4 regions of the Paenibacillus sp. FSL H8-0282 genome follow, and region 1 is predicted to be linked to each of the others. Evidence: riboswitches for the same ligand, from Rfam matches in the RefSeq annotation. Region 1 holds a riboswitch; each other region holds the start of a gene.
What was found. A riboswitch is a leader RNA that binds a small molecule or an ion and turns the genes downstream of it on or off. The one in region 1 is predicted to bind cyclic di-AMP.

Region 2: linked by a shared signal. The riboswitch ahead of NST94_RS15990 (APC family permease) and the one ahead of NST94_RS10685 (KamA family radical SAM protein) in region 1 are both predicted to bind cyclic di-AMP.
Region 3: linked by a shared signal. The riboswitch ahead of NST94_RS24755 (TrkH family potassium uptake protein) and the one ahead of NST94_RS10685 (KamA family radical SAM protein) in region 1 are both predicted to bind cyclic di-AMP.
Region 4: linked by a shared signal. The riboswitch ahead of NST94_RS00545 (C40 family peptidase) and the one ahead of NST94_RS10685 (KamA family radical SAM protein) in region 1 are both predicted to bind cyclic di-AMP.

The regions. Positions count from the first base shown of each region.
Region 1 is NZ_CP150146.1:2,484,293-2,488,147, reverse strand. Features, by position in the region: gene NST94_RS10690 (AraC family transcriptional regulator) at 1-1,176, shown strand, start outside; cyclic di-AMP (ydaO/yuaA leader) riboswitch at 1,225-1,366, shown strand; gene NST94_RS10685 (KamA family radical SAM protein) at 1,507-2,676, shown strand; gene NST94_RS10680 (YafY family protein) at 2,819-3,730, shown strand; gene NST94_RS10675 (DinB family protein) at 3,814-3,855, shown strand, end outside.
Region 2 is NZ_CP150146.1:3,726,639-3,730,493, reverse strand. Features, by position in the region: gene NST94_RS16000 (DsbA family protein) at 79-795, shown strand; gene NST94_RS15995 (disulfide oxidoreductase) at 792-1,256, shown strand; cyclic di-AMP (ydaO/yuaA leader) riboswitch at 1,451-1,610, shown strand; gene NST94_RS15990 (APC family permease) at 1,735-3,552, shown strand; gene NST94_RS15985 (iron-hydroxamate ABC transporter substrate-binding protein) at 3,756-3,855, shown strand, end outside.
Region 3 is NZ_CP150146.1:5,716,152-5,720,006, reverse strand. Features, by position in the region: gene NST94_RS24760 (CPBP family intramembrane glutamic endopeptidase) at 1-963, opposite strand, end outside; cyclic di-AMP (ydaO/yuaA leader) riboswitch at 1,286-1,461, shown strand; gene NST94_RS24755 (TrkH family potassium uptake protein) at 1,526-2,884, shown strand; gene NST94_RS24750 (TrkA family potassium uptake protein) at 2,898-3,569, shown strand.
Region 4 is NZ_CP150146.1:112,881-116,735, forward strand. Features, by position in the region: gene NST94_RS00535 (GNAT family N-acetyltransferase) at 1-367, opposite strand, end outside; gene NST94_RS00540 (C40 family peptidase) at 557-1,009, opposite strand; cyclic di-AMP (ydaO/yuaA leader) riboswitch at 1,054-1,196, opposite strand; gene NST94_RS00545 (C40 family peptidase) at 1,558-1,986, opposite strand; cyclic di-AMP (ydaO/yuaA leader) riboswitch at 2,044-2,182, opposite strand; gene NST94_RS00550 (hypothetical protein) at 2,401-3,231, opposite strand; gene NST94_RS00555 (M1 family metallopeptidase) at 3,243-3,855, opposite strand, start outside.

The DNA of each region.
Region 1 (3,855 bases):
CTGCCAAGTCCTACGGAATCCGTAGAAAAGACCATAACATTCATTCAGGAGCATTATACAGAGAGTATCACCGTGAAGCAGTTAGCTGAACTGGCGGGAATATCAATCTGGCAATATACACCGATCTTTCAGCAGCTTACGGGTAAAAAGCCGCTTGAATACCTGACGGATCTGCGTATTAATCATTCCAAACGATTCCTGCAGGAATCGACTGAACCACTGCGGGAAATCGCCAGACTGGTCGGCTTCTCGGACGAATACTATTTCAGCCGCCGCTTTCGGCAAAAAACCGGAGTTACACCCGGACAATATGCACATCAGCAAAGTCGTAAGCTTACCGTCAAGGATTGGACGGGTCATGAGGTGGAGATTCCAGAGCGAGCGAAACGTATTGTCTATCATGGCGAAACACTTGGCGACCTTCTCGCGTTAGGCGTAAAGCCTATCGGTGGAGATGAAGCGTTCGCCCGGAACAGCGTCTATAAACATCGGCTTAAGAAGCTCGCCAACGTCGGGTTTCCACTGGACCCGCAGTTGACCGCTTCCCTAAACCCAGATTTGATCATTTTGGCAAATAGTGATGAAAGAGCCTACAGAGCAGTTTCTGGTATCGCTCCGACACTCACCTTTGATTCATTTGCGCCTCTCGACAACCGAATGCGGACATTAGGCAGTTGGCTAGGTAAACAGCGCGAAGCCGAAGCATGGCTGGAGTCATTCACAATCAAAAACGCTGCCATGTGGCAGCAGCTTTACACGACAACCCTTCAAGTTGGAGAAACCGCCTCTGCTTTGGTCTATGATCATGGAGATCGTCTATATGCTATGGGAATGTCCGGATTCTCCACTGCGCTTTATGCCCCATGTGGTTTACAACCGACCGAAGAGATCCAGGCCATATTGGACGAAGAGTTAGGGTTCGCCGAAGTTGATCCAACGCGACTGCCTGCCTACGCCGGAGATCATATCTTCATGCTCATTCCGGAACGCAAAGACTCGCGAGCTGCGATGGAACGATTACTAGACAGTTCACTTTGGAACAATCTCCCGGCAGTACGTCAGGGACATGTTTATCTGCTCGACGGAAGCAAATGGAACTCTAGTGATGCGTTAACCCGGGAGAAGCTGCTAACGCTGTTGCCTAAACTACTCGGCGGAAGTAGCGCTAGCAATTAAAGGTGAATCTAGGATTCTCTTTTGACTTTTCAAAACTTCATAGGGTATACTTTATCTACGCTTAATTTTCAACTTTTACAGTTGAAAAGCGGGGGAACCAGTTAATTGGGGCGAATCATTGAGCATTAGAATGTAGGGTACCATCTTACCCGAGTCCGTCAGCTAACCTCGTCAGCAGTGGATGGGTCTGCTTTTCATGTTATTTACATAACCAGAGACCCTTGCTAAGGGTCTCTTTTTGTGCTTTTTTTGGACCCTGCTGGCAGTAGATTGGCCTTTGACACTAAGGCTCCCTCATTTCTCACACTACGAGACAAAGGAGAGATGTACGTGCAAAAGGTAAAGTACTTCACGGATATTAACAAAATAGCTATGTTGTCTGAGCTGGAAAAAGAGAATCTGAAAGAAATTACGGACAAGTTTGTTTTTCGTGTAAATGACTACTATCTGTCTTTAATTAACTGGGATGATCCAAATGATCCCATCCGTAAGCTGGTTATTCCTAACGAAGGTGAACTGCTGGAGTATGGGCGCTGGGACGCCTCCGATGAGGACACGAATTATGTGGTACCTGGTTGTCAGCACAAGTATAGAACAACTGCACTACTGATTGTATCCGAGGTCTGCGGGGCTTATTGCCGCTACTGTTTCCGTAAGCGTCTGTTCCGAAATGACGTGAAAGAGGCGATGGCTGATGTCTCTCCGGGCTTGGAGTATATCGCAAATAATCCGGAGATTAACAACGTACTTCTTACGGGCGGGGACAGTTTAATTCTCTCCACACCGAAGCTAAGATCCATTATTGAAAATCTAAGAAGCATTGAGCATGTTAAGATCATTAGACTGGGTTCCAAAATTCCCGTATTTAATCCGATGCGGATCTCTGAAGACGAAGAGCTGCTGGAGCTGATTCGTACTTACTCTACCGAAGACAAACGAATCTATGTTATGGCGCACATCAATCATCCTCGTGAAATCACACCTGAAGCCAAAAAAGCATTTAAAGCTCTCCACAACGCAGGGGTAATTGTCGTAAATCAGACCCCCATCCTCAAAGGCATCAACGATGATCCCGTTATTTTAGGGGAACTACTGGACCGGCTTTCATGGGCTGGCGTTACACCCTACTACTTCTTTGTGAACCGGCCCGTAGCCGGAAACCGAGATTTCGTATTACCGCTCGAGCAAGTCTATCAAATTGTAGAAGAAGCCAAAGCCAGAACCTCAGGACTTGGCAAAAGAGTACGCTTATCCATGAGCCACACCTCAGGAAAGATAGAAATTCTCGCCATTGATAACGGGAAAGCCTATCTCAAATACCATCAATCCAGAGATCAGGAATACGGAAAATTTATGATTCTAGATTGTCCAAAGGACGCCGAATGGTTCGATGACCTGCCTGGGAATGAGCAATATTGGACCCCACCTGTGAAAAAAAACGATGCTATTATTTCTGTTAATGATTTATCAGGCGAGCCTGCGGATTTAATCTGTAAATAGATTAATCAGCTCTGTCAGACTCTGTCATAGGATATTTCTTCATCACCAACAACAAAACTCCTCCCGCCCAAAATTAGCCCGAAAAAATCTATGATATAATCACGCTGTAACACGAAATGGACTAATGGGTGGGAATGCACACATGAAATTGGAACGATTGATTTCTATGATCTATAAACTATTGAACCACGAAGTTTTATCTGCCTCCAAGCTGGCTGAAGAGTTTCAGGTTTCCCAGCGAACAATCTATAGGGATATCGATGTGATTTGTGCCGCTGGCATCCCGGTCGTATCGTATCAGGGTACTAAAGGTGGATATGGCATCATGGACGGATATAAAATGGATAAAAGCCTGCTCCGTTCGTATGATGTCACTTCTCTGATTACTGTACTTAACAGTCTTTCTTCCGTGTTTGAAGATGAGCATACGCAAGGAACCATTGAACGGCTGCAAACGATTGGAACGGAGCCACAGACCTCTAGTCTCGCGGTGGATCTTGAAACCCGGCGTACGGATCCTGACGCACTTCCTCTTTTACGTGCGGCTATTGCGGAACGAAATGTTGTCCGTTTTGATTACATCAGTGTAAAAAATGAACGTACAACCCGTGAAATGGAACCAGTAAAGCTTCATTTTAAATATAGCAACTGGTACATCTATGGTTATTGCCGGGCTCGGCAGGACTATCGGGAGTTCCGACTTTCCCGGATGCTGAATTTGTTCCTGACGCAGGATACCTTTCATTCGCAACATGAGGTACCCAAAGAGGCCGGCTGTTCAAACAGGGCAGATCAGGTGGAGGAAATAGTGATCCGGGTAGGCCCTGAGGCTTTGGCAGAAGCTTTGGATCAGTTTCATCAAGTCGACAAGGAATTTCATTCCGATAAAAGCATGACGATGCGAATTCCTGTGTATAAGCCATTGGAAGCACGTTGGCTTTGGTCCATTCTGCTGAGTTTTGGCAGCGGCGCCGAAGTCCTCGAACCCCCTGCATTGCGAGGTATTTTAAAAGAGCAGCTTCAAAACACACTCAAACTTTATGAAGAAGTATGACAGTCTGATGTCATACTTCTTCTTTTATATTAACTACAGTAACAAAAAACAAATCCATGACCATTCAAAAGGAGAATGTACGAATGACAAATTATCCAGTAGAAATGTTTAAATACCACACTTGG
Region 2 (3,855 bases), 1.2 Mb from region 1:
TAAAAACTACATTAGTCCCTAGAGGACAGAAAGGAATTCTCCTTGAGTAAACCTAAAAAAAGTCCAAATGTTCCCCAGTTGAGCAAACAAGAGAAACGACGGGTAGAACAGGAGCAACAGAAGCAGAAAACGAGAATTTTAGTTATTAGTTCAATAGCTGTAGTAGTTATCATTTTTGTTGGATTGTTTATGTTAGCTTCGAAAGATGCAGCAAAGAATGTCTCTACAGGAGAACCGGTAGAATTCAATTACAGTGAGCTACCTAGGATTGGTAATGAGGATGCACCTGTTAAGCTTGTTGAATTTGGTGATTTCAAATGTCCAGCTTGTTCCCAGTTTGCTGGCTCCATGAAACCGAAAATTGTTCAAGATTTTGTCAACGAGGGAAAAGCAGCTCTTTACTTTGTAAATATGGCTTTCGTTGGTCCTGACTCTGAGACAGCTTCACTAGCTGCATTGTCTGTATACCATCAGAATAAGGATGAATTCTGGAAGTTCTATGATGCTGTGTATGCGCAGCAAGGGGATGAGAGCGTGGAATGGGCGACTGAGGATTTCTTGGTAAGCCTTGCTGAAAAAGAGAAATTAGCGATCGATTACGATCTGTTGCGTAAAGACATCCAAGAGAAAACTTATGCAGATGAGCTGAAGAAAGACATTCAGTTGGCAACTGACTCAGGCGTGACAACTACGCCTTCGCTCTACATTAATGGAGTGAAAACGGCTGAACCTTTCGATATTGAAGCGATTACATCTGAAATTAACGCCGCCGCAAAAGCAGTGGAGGCAAAGTGACAAAATTCCTATCTTTTTGCAAGCGTAACTGCCTCTATCTGGCCTGGTTCGTCTCTTTGGTTGCTGTAGCTGGTAGCTTGTATTTAAGTGAAGTCTTGAAGTATGAACCTTGTAAGCTTTGCTGGTTTCAGCGGATTTTTATGTATCCGCAGTTATTTTTGTTGGGAATTGCCACTTTCCGTGGAGATAAGCGCATCATTCCTTATGTGCTTCCATTAAGTTTGATTGGTGGCAGTATCTCAATCTATCATTATGCGGAACAGAAGATTCCAGCGTTAAGTAAAGTTCTACCTTGTACAGTTGGTGTTCCTTGTAATAAAGATTACTTGAACTACTTCGGATTTATAACGATTCCTTTGTTAGCTTTAATAGCGTTTGCTCTAATAAGTCTCCTTCTTTGGTATGGACGTAGGGAAGAAGAAGTGATTGAAGTAGATGCTGAGGAGAGCTTAGGATTTTAGTTTTTACTTTGGAAGGTACAAAAAAGCTGAAAAGGTATTAAAATCACGGGCTAGAGGGATAATTGAAGATAATGAAAGAGAGCATCCAATAAGACGCTATATTTGAGCTTATTGGATGTTTTTTCATTCTTTTTTCATTTTTTTCAACGCTTTACTGTAGGCACTTTGTAGACTAATATTAGACCTTGTGAGAAGTTGAATATGCGCTGAATTTTCTTAGGAAAAACGGGGGAACCAAACTTGGCATTCATGCCAATGGGGTGAATCGGAACCGGGTCGAACAGACCTCTACCGTAGGGCTATAACCACAGCCCGAATCCGCCAGCTAACCTCGTAAGCAAGGTGGGAAAATGACCATGCATAAGCATGCGGATCATTTCCGTATGCTTATTTTTGTGTCTGCATTTATGAAATCCACCGATGAAAACAGCGCACGGAAATTCCGTTTCAGCTCCCAAAGAAAGGAACTGTATCCACCATGGTAAGCAAGGTAAAACGACTATTGATCGGACGTCCGATGAAGTCGAATGAACTCGATCATGAAAAGTTATCCAAGGTTAAAGCACTGGCTGTTCTGTCTTCTGATGCGCTCTCGTCTGTAGCCTACGGAACGGAACAAATTCTGATTGTACTAGTGGCTGCCGGGTTTACTGCCATCTGGTATTCCCTGCCAATTGCATTAGCCGTATTGGGCCTGCTGGCCATCCTGATTTTATCCTATCGGCAGACGATTTTTGCTTATCCGCAAGGAGGCGGAGCTTATATCGTAGCCAAGAGTAATCTTGGTATTCCGACAGGGCTGCTCGCTGGGGGTTCATTATTGGTGGATTACATTCTTACCGTAGCGGTTAGTGCCTCGGCAGGGACGGATGCGATCACATCGGCTTTTCCAAGTCTTCATAATCATACTGTTCTCATCGCTGTATCTGTTATCGTTTTATTAACAATCATTAATCTTCGCGGAGTGACTGAATCGGCTTCATTTATCGCAATTCCAGTGTATTTGTTTGTGGTTTCGATTGTTGTTCTGATTATCTCCGGTATCGTTAAATATGCAATGGGTGGCGCGCATGCGAATGTTCCTGAAATAGGCAGCGCCGTATCTAATGTAAGTTTGTTTCTACTATTAAAAGCGTTTAGCTCTGGTTGTTCAGCCCTAACGGGGGTTGAGGCCGTATCTAATGCGATCCCAAACTTTAAGGCACCGGCTGAGAAAAATGCAGCCAAGACGCTAATGATCATGGGACTTATCCTTGGCTTTATGTTTACCGGAATCACTGTGCTGGCATATTGGTATGGTATTGTGCCAGATGAAAAGGCTACGGTTGTCTCTCAGATCGCTGAATCGACCTTTGGCCGTGGCGGATTGTACTTTTTCATTCAAGGGATTACAGCAGTGATTTTGTTCTTGGCAGCTAATACAGCATATTCAGCGTTTCCGCTGCTCGCCTTTATGTTTGCAAAAGATAAATATCTGCCACATGCATTTATGGTCCGTGGTGACCGCCTGGGCTTCTCAAACGGCATTATTTTTCTAGGAGTTATGTCTATCATACTTGTGACTGCATTCCATGGGAATACGGAAGGTTTGATTCCACTATATGCGGTAGGCGTGTTCATTCCTTTTACCTTATCCCAACTGGGGATGATGGTGCATTGGATCAAAACAAGACCCGCTGGATGGGTGAAAAGATTTGTAGTAAATACCATCGGTATGCTGACTACATTGACGATTACGCTTATATTTATCATTACTAAATTCTCGAGCGTATGGATGGCATTCATTTTCTTACCTGCTGTAATGTTCGTGTTCCACCGTATTCATAAGCATTATTTGAATACTGCGGATCAACTGCGTATATGTCCGGCTACTGATAAACCTGTAATTAAAGGAAGTACTGTAGTTGTTCCTGTTGCAGGGGTTACACGTGCTGTATTACATTCCATCAGCTATGCGAAGTCTCTAACAGATAATGTTGTTGCTGTGTATGTAGGCTTTGATGAAGAAGACATTCATAAGATGGAGCAACGGTGGGAGGAATGGAATCCAGGTGTACGCCTGATTGTTCTTCGTTCCAGATATCGTAGTATCATTCGTCCGTTAGTGAAGTTTATCGATACGGTAGAGTGGAAGACCGCTGCGACGGATCACATCACGATTTTGATTCCACAGTTTATTACCAAACATTGGTGGCAAGCCGTGCTTCATAATCAGACCAGCTTTTTAATCCGCTCGTATCTAATGAATCAAAAGGACGTTGTAGTAGCGACTGTCCCGTATCATTTAAATAAATAAGTAGAAGATTAAAGATGAGGTTATATCCGGAACGTTCGGAATATAACCTCTTTTGTATTTTATATGAAGGAAATTGTTGCAAATCCACAGAATTTGAAATTTATATGTTGACACAGAGAATGAGAATCAATATCATTTAAAAGTGAAGCAGAGGTAAAGGTCACCTTTGAATATCAAAGCAGTTACATATAGGAGGGTTTTTAATGTTTTGGCTTAACAGAAAAAGATCAGGAAGCATGAAAGTGACGATGAGCGGACTAATAGTGATGACGCTAATACTTTCCGCTTGTGGTAATAATAATG
Region 3 (3,855 bases), 3.2 Mb from region 1:
AATGACAGAGGTAATCTGTGCTTCTAGCCCTTCGCCCGTTGATTCAGGCAGCATATTATAGGTGCTGATCATCATGATTACAAAATAGGCTGAGCTTAGGAATACTCCACGTTTAAAGGAAGTATGCTCTCTTCTAAGAATACTGTAGACGAGTGCCAGAATTCCTAAAATCAGTGTGGGTACACCGTAACCGAATAATGTTAGCTTTTCCGCTAAAGAGGTCTGTCCTTGTACGTAGGAGGTATGCCAAGCTGGTGCAGTGAATCCGGCATTAAAGCTGGATACCTGCTCTCCACTGAAATCAAAATAATAGTGCAATAAGGATTCGCCGACCTGAACAGTACTATCCGTATACACTAGCCCATGGCTTCCTGTATTCGATTCAATTTGTAGCTTGGCAGGATTTACTTCCCATTCCTGAAGCCAAGGACGAGCAAGATTCTCCTTCTGCGCTAGAGTGAGGTCAGCTCCCTTGTCCTCTTTTGCACCAACGGAAGCGATGCCTGACCCCTCTTCGGAGGTAACTTTTGCAGCCTTTGAGAAAGCGACAATCTTACCGTTATACATATTGAGGTCAACGATGATTTGCGGCTCTTGCTCCGCTGAAGGAGTAAGCGTTGCACGAAAGACATCAAAAGGATATTTTTGATCCAATTTTTTCTTGGTGTAGTCCTCCACAAGCTTCTCGCGAGACATATAACCATAAAAGGAAGAGTCCGTCTGGTAAAGTACATTCCATTGATCGTTTGGTGCTTCGGTGTAGTTGAGCTTTTGTTCTGCGAATAATATGGCTTGATCACGGGCTTCTGCCTTGCTAATGACGGTGGTATCTTCACCTGTAGGACTACTAAGCAGTGAAGGGGAAATCTGAAACATAATAAATAGAATAAGACCGATAATGCCCGAGATGATGAGCCTCTTGGAGAGGGCACGTTGCTGTAAGGGCTGGCCGACGGGATTCATGTAACGCCTCCTTGTTATGTACTGTGACAATGTTATGTTCCATTATAGTATTAGTGCCTGGTTGGTTACAAAAAACATTATATGTTCTTTTTATGGGTAATAGAGATAGTATAGAATAGTCATGTGAATTTATACCATGAATTTTATCGTGTTCATTTCTGCACGAATGATGAGAATCGGTGTAATTGCAGGGAAAACACGGAAAAGTGATGAGAAAAGGCACTCCTTTTGATGCAGTCTCTTTAAACCGCATTTTTTCATGTGAATGAGCATTAATTGTGTCTTTGTGAATTCACTAAATAACGTATATAATTTGTATGCAATTGTATAGTAGCCGAATTTCTGGTGAAAACGGGGGAACCATAAGAAGTGATGAAAAGTGGAGTGTACACGATAAATGGCACTTTCATCAGGGGTGAATTTCGTTCTGGGAACGAATAGGGCAGCCTGCACAGTCCGAATCCGACAGCTAACCTCGTAGGCTAATTTACTGCAGGAACCAAGTCAGCATTGGTTTTCCAGTGCTTTTTTTGTTGGAATTTTTGATAAGAAGGTGAGCAAAGTGGCTTCACAGTTTCGCAGGATTTCTGAATTTAAGTTTCTGAAGCTCTCGCCACCGCAGATACTGGTGCTTGGTTTTGCATCGATCATTCTGATAGGGGCCCTGCTGCTTATGCTGCCCATCTCAAGCACAAGCGGGAATTCCGTGGAATTTATTGATGCATTATTTACTTCAACGTCGGCAACCTGTGTTACAGGGCTTGTTGTGCTGGATACCGGAACTTCGTTCACGATTTTTGGGAAAACCGTAATTATGATCCTGATCCAGATCGGCGGCTTAGGTTTTATGACCATGGCCACTCTATTTTCACTGGTGTTAAAGCGTAAAATATCTTTGCGGGACAGGCTAATCCTACAGGAAGCCATGAATCAAGGCTCTATGGAAGGAATTGTGCGACTGATCCGGAGAGTCCTCATATATTCTCTTGTCATAGAAGGCTGTGCCGCTGTGCTGCTGTCTATTCGCTGGGCTTTTGATATGCCGTTGGGAAAAGCGATTTATTATGGCATATTTCATGCGGTGTCTATGTTTAATAATGCGGGGTTCGATATTTTTGGGGATTTTCGCAGTTTAACTGATTATGTATATGATCCGCTTGTGAATATTATTGTAATGTTTCTGATTGTCTCCGGCGGGATTGGTTTTATTGTAATGTCAGATCTGGTGGAGTTTCGGGTAACCCGCAGGCTGTCTCTACATAGTAAAGTTGTCCTGTCCACCAGCACAGGGCTGATTCTGATCGGAGCTTTGGTTATTTTTATATTTGAGTTTACTAACACTCGTACCCTGGGTTCACTGAATTTCGGCGGTAAAATATTATCGGCCTTCTTTCAATCCGTGTCTCCCCGTACGGCTGGCGCGAACACAGTAGATATTGCTGGACTTCGGCAGGCTACACAATTTTTTATAGTGATTCTTATGTTTATTGGTGCTTCTCCGGGCTCAACGGGCGGCGGGATCAAGACAACAACCTTTACAATGATGATTGGTGCTGTAATTGCTATGCTGCGTGGACGGGAAGATGTTGTGTTGTTCCGTTATCGGCTGGCTCAAGAGCGCATCTACAAGGCATTAACGATCACGCTGCTGGCTTTGTTGTTAATCGCCTCTGTGTCGATGATACTCTCCACAACTGAAGACAGTAATTTCTTGGCAATCTTGTTTGAGACGACCTCCGCCTTTGCTACGGTAGGACTGACTATGGGGCTAACTCCGGAACTGTCAGCGATCGGTAAGATTCTACTCTGTCTGACGATGTTTGCAGGTCGGCTAGGTCCACTAACCTTAGCGTATGCACTCGGTCCCAAACAGGGTAAACCACTGTATAAGTATCCGGAAGGTAAAATAATTATTGGATAGGAGTTAATTAGAAATGAAAGCACAGCAATTTGTAGTAATCGGCTTAGGTCGCTTCGGTTCAAGCCTGGCGCTTGAGCTGATGGAAATGGGCTACGAGGTGCTCGGCATTGACCACCATGAAGAACGCGTGGAGGAAATGAGCGATCAGCTGACGCATACGGTAGTAGCAGATGCTACAGATGAGGGAATTATGCGCTCGCTTGGTGTACGGAACTTTGATTGTGGGATTGTTGCGATTGGTGACAATATGGAGAGAAGCATTCTGGCGGCCATTTTGTTGAAGGAGATTGGAGTCAAGCAAGTGGTGGCTAAGGCAATCTCTATCCTTCATGGCCGCGCACTGTCGCGGCTGGGGGTTGATCGGGTTATTTTTCCGGAGCGGGATATGGGGATTCGTGTGGCACATCAGCTGGTGACGCCCAATTTGCTGGATTATATTGAACTGTCCAAGGATTATAAAATTGTCGAGCTGACCGTACCTTCCTGCATGAACGGCAGAAGCTTGTCTGATTTAAATACAAGAGCTAAATATGGCTGCAGTATTGTTGCCCTAAATAGGGAAAGCGGAATAATCGTCGCTCCAACTGCCCATGATTATTTGAGTGAAGGCGATGTTATGGTACTCATTGGTCCTAATGAAAGTATTGACCGTTTTGAGAGTGAAGTTGTGAACCAAGAATCATAGGAAAAGAAGCTGACTCAAAAGTAGTGAATTCTACTTGGAGGCAGCTTCTTTTTTATGGAGTAAAGAGTAGGAAAAGTAATGGATTTACTGTGTCGTATGACATTAGACCACGCGTTGTTTTCTATAATGTTGGTTTGGTCGGTGCGCGACTTGCTAGGTGTGGTTATCGTACGGCTTGCAATTAGATGATTTGTGGTATCTGTGACGGTGCATTATGGGCGATATGCGTTCTTTGTTTGTACGATGTACAGAGTGGGTGTGAACTAATTAGGAAAACCTCCCTAAA
Region 4 (3,855 bases), 2.4 Mb from region 1:
TCAGGACTTCTAGATCTATCTCACGATCAGGATAACGATTCAAGGCTGTCTGGACGATGGCATCTACGAATAGTTTGCCTAAACCATGGCCGCATAGATCGGGGCGCATCCCAACTCCTAAACGAACGACTCCTTCCATCGGGAACAACTGTGCGAATCCGCACAAAATCTCTTGTTCATTTAATATGGAGATATATTGTTCCTCCCGGAGCTGCGGATCGCCAAACTCGATGCCAAGAGCCTGCATCTGCTCCCACGGCATCCAGCCATAAATATTATATGGGGGCGTATAGCTCCACTTACAAATAGCTTCTCCGTGAATTGCCTCCATAGGAACAACATGAAAAGTTACCGAGGGATTTATCATAAGGTCAACGATCTCCTTTCACGAGGACATTGCTATATTACTAATTATATACAAAATGGGGGAGGTTCGACTCAGAAACTTTATATGAGAGGAATGTTTTACAAATTATGAGAGGGGTAAATAAGTAATAAGACAAAAAAACAAGCTCTCCTCCAAGAGTTACCTTGGAAAAGAGCCTATGTACGTTACTTATTGAACATCATCATTGTCTTCCGATTCAGCAGCAACCGATTGGTAAGCGTCTGTGCTCATAATGCGCTTAGCACCAACGTAGCGTTTCACGTAGTAGCTATCACTCAGAGAGCTAATCGTAACACCGCGTGAGGTAGAAGCGTGTGCGAACTTACCTTCACCGACATAAATGCCGACATGGGAGACACCTTTGCCACTTGTATTGAAGAATACAAGATCTCCGGCTCTTATATCATCACGGGAGATTGCTGTGCCCATTTGATATTGGGAACCTGATTGGTGTGGAAGGTTAATGCCAATCTTATCAAACACATACATTGTAAATCCGGAGCAATCAAATCCGTTAGTGGATATACCGCCGGATACGTATTTAGTACCGATGGCCTTGTCAATCACTTTATCCATTTTGGAATCTGCGAAAGCGCTTCCTGCTCCGATGGTGAGGATGATGGAAAAGCTTAGTACTGCTGCTGCTAACTTCTTCTTCAAAAGTGTATACCCCTTCCAAATGCCTACGAGGTTAGCTTAAGGGTTCGGTTGAAGGTCCCCTATGACCCCTCTATATAATGGAGGTCAATTCACCCAAAGTTGGTTCCCCCGTTTTCCTAATAGTTAGGAAACTCGGCTCATACTGTTGATTAGGATTAGCTTGTAATCAATACATGACAAAACCTTTGTAAATAACAACTTAATGATTACAAAAATGTTACTAAAATCTCACTGCGCTAATTGTAACAAACAGAAAGCCGCTTGGCAATCGTTTTTAACATATTAATGCAGAAAAATTGGCATTTTTACGGTAGAAAGGCATATGTAAGCGTTAATAATGACCTAATTTTTAATATAATTGCAATTTTTATCAAATAAACGTGTTTCAATCGGGCTCTAATAGTGTAAAAATATATTATGGAAAAAGAAAAACCCGAATTTGATTACGGGCATAATCAGATTCAGGTTCATATAGTTGTAATTATGAGGTTATAGTTGTGAGGAAGGTTTCAATCGAAGGCTACAGCTTGATAAGCTGAAGTACTCATTACTCTTTTAGCGCCAACATAACGATTGGCCCAGTAGGCCTGACTGAGTGAAGTGATGGTCACTCCACGCGAAGAGGACGATTGTGCGAATTTTCCGTTTCCAACATAAATGCCGACATGGGATACTCCATTGCCAAGTGTGTTAAAGAACACTAGATCACCAGAACGCAGATTGCTTTTGGATACAGCAGTTCCAACGCTATATTGAGCTTTTGATGTACGAGGTAAAGTAAGACCCACATTCTTGAATACATATTTTGTAAATCCAGAGCAATCAAATCCGGCAGTGCTTGTACCTCCGGTTTTATAGGCAACTCCAATAGTCTTTGAGATTACAGTGTCCATCTTAGAGTCGGCAAAGGCGCTTCCTCCACCAATAGATAATGCCATTACAAGTCCTAGCGCCGCAGCGACGCATTTTTTTCTTAAATTATGTCTTTTCAAAAGATGTACTCCTTCCAAGGCCTGCGAGGTTAGCTTAAGGGTTCGGTAGAAGATTCCCTATGATCCCTGTAAAGCGAGATCAATTCACCCAAAATATGGTTCCCCCACTTCCCGGTGCAAAGGAATTAGGCGTGTTAAGCACCAAGAGAATGACGTTTCGACAGTTACACTTACGATAAATACATTTAGTTATGTAGGAATCGTTTCAATTGATTACAAAATTGTTACTAATAGCACAGGACTTATTGTAACAGAGCTTTTATGATTTTGCAAATACTCTTAAGTTATCCGTAATGGGAAAAAGTCCCAGCTCCTAAATACAGGAATTGGGACCTTTTTATTATGTCAAATAAGGTTAATTTATTGTGGAAATGCTTTGCTACGCCATAGATGATATTGTGCAGAGATTCCCCACATTTTTAAGAGCGTAGAAGGTAGTGGTGAGATTTGCCGTATTATAAGTGCCGGCAGGCCGGGACAGAACAGACCCGTCAGTCCGCACACTAGCAGTAGGAGCAAGCCTCCCGCACCAAGTACAATGGAAACACCTATAGCAGGAATCAGTGACCGCAAGCAGATGAACAGTGAGGAGAACATTCCTGTACCGCCGGTGTAACCAAACTGCATATATAGAAGAAACAGGCGCACGATAAAAATATATATAAGCCATGCCAATACGTATGGTACTAAATGAAGTAACAAAGTGTAGTTAAACAAAGAGGATAAGAACAGCCCGTACATTTTTGGAGCAAGCCAGTAAAGCGGCAGCAGGGTCAGCACCCATTCGATTAGGCTAAAGACTAAGACAGGTAGTCCATAGATCTTCATGCCGGGGAAAAAGAACAGCCCGCGCTCGCCCTTTCGCTCCTGGTGCAGCTCATGCAGCAATCCTGCCCTTATGAAAGGAGAAAGCAGAAGTCGCAAGACAACAAGTCCTAGAAGCATCCATAACCAAGTGCGTATCGCAGGGTCAGTATTCAAGCTGAACTGTCCCTCGATATAATACAACAGTCTGCCCATACCGCTGCCGCCGGCGTCTTTATCTGGATAGCGCAGTAGAATTGGAATAATAGCAGATCGGATGAAACCATACATAAAGTAGCCCCAGAGCAGTCGGTAGATGAAGAGCAGAATTAAAATATAAAATTGCTCCTTCATGCTTTGCCAGCCGCGGGTTATCGATGTTCTCACAATCATTCACCTCACCAGACAAGAGTTCCGAGCACGGTTTCAAGTAGTTTAGTTACACTTAACGTCCAGCGAGAGAGCGTCTTGGGCTCTATTTCCGCCAGCCTAAAGTTGTTTAAATGTTTGCTCTCCAATAAGATGGAATGCTCAGGGTCAATCTCAGCAGAGAGAAGAGGCTTATCGCTTAACAATTGAAACGTAGTCTCTGCTCCTTCACCGTTCCAGACCCGCTGCACCGAAGAGCTGTCGGCGAATGTGAATTTCACGGGAACATCAACGTAATGGCTCCCTTTATTTGAAATCTTCACTAATGATTCGTAGCTTTGAGCATCGCCGCTGTTATTTTTTTTAAAAGTAATCGTATCTACTGAGAAGTCAGGCGCACCATCACCATAAATGTAATCATCGAAATATGCCTGCCATGATTTTTTGGTTACCTTCTCAACGACTTTCTGAAAATCTGACGTAGCGGGATGCTGGAAACGGAACTTACGAGCGTAGGAGGACATGATGTTGTTCATTGCTTTGGTACCTACCTGGCGTTCGATATCTTTAAGTACAAGCTTGCCGCGGATATAAACATTTCGGCTATAGGAATCCGCCCCTGCATATTTCCACGTTTCCAGA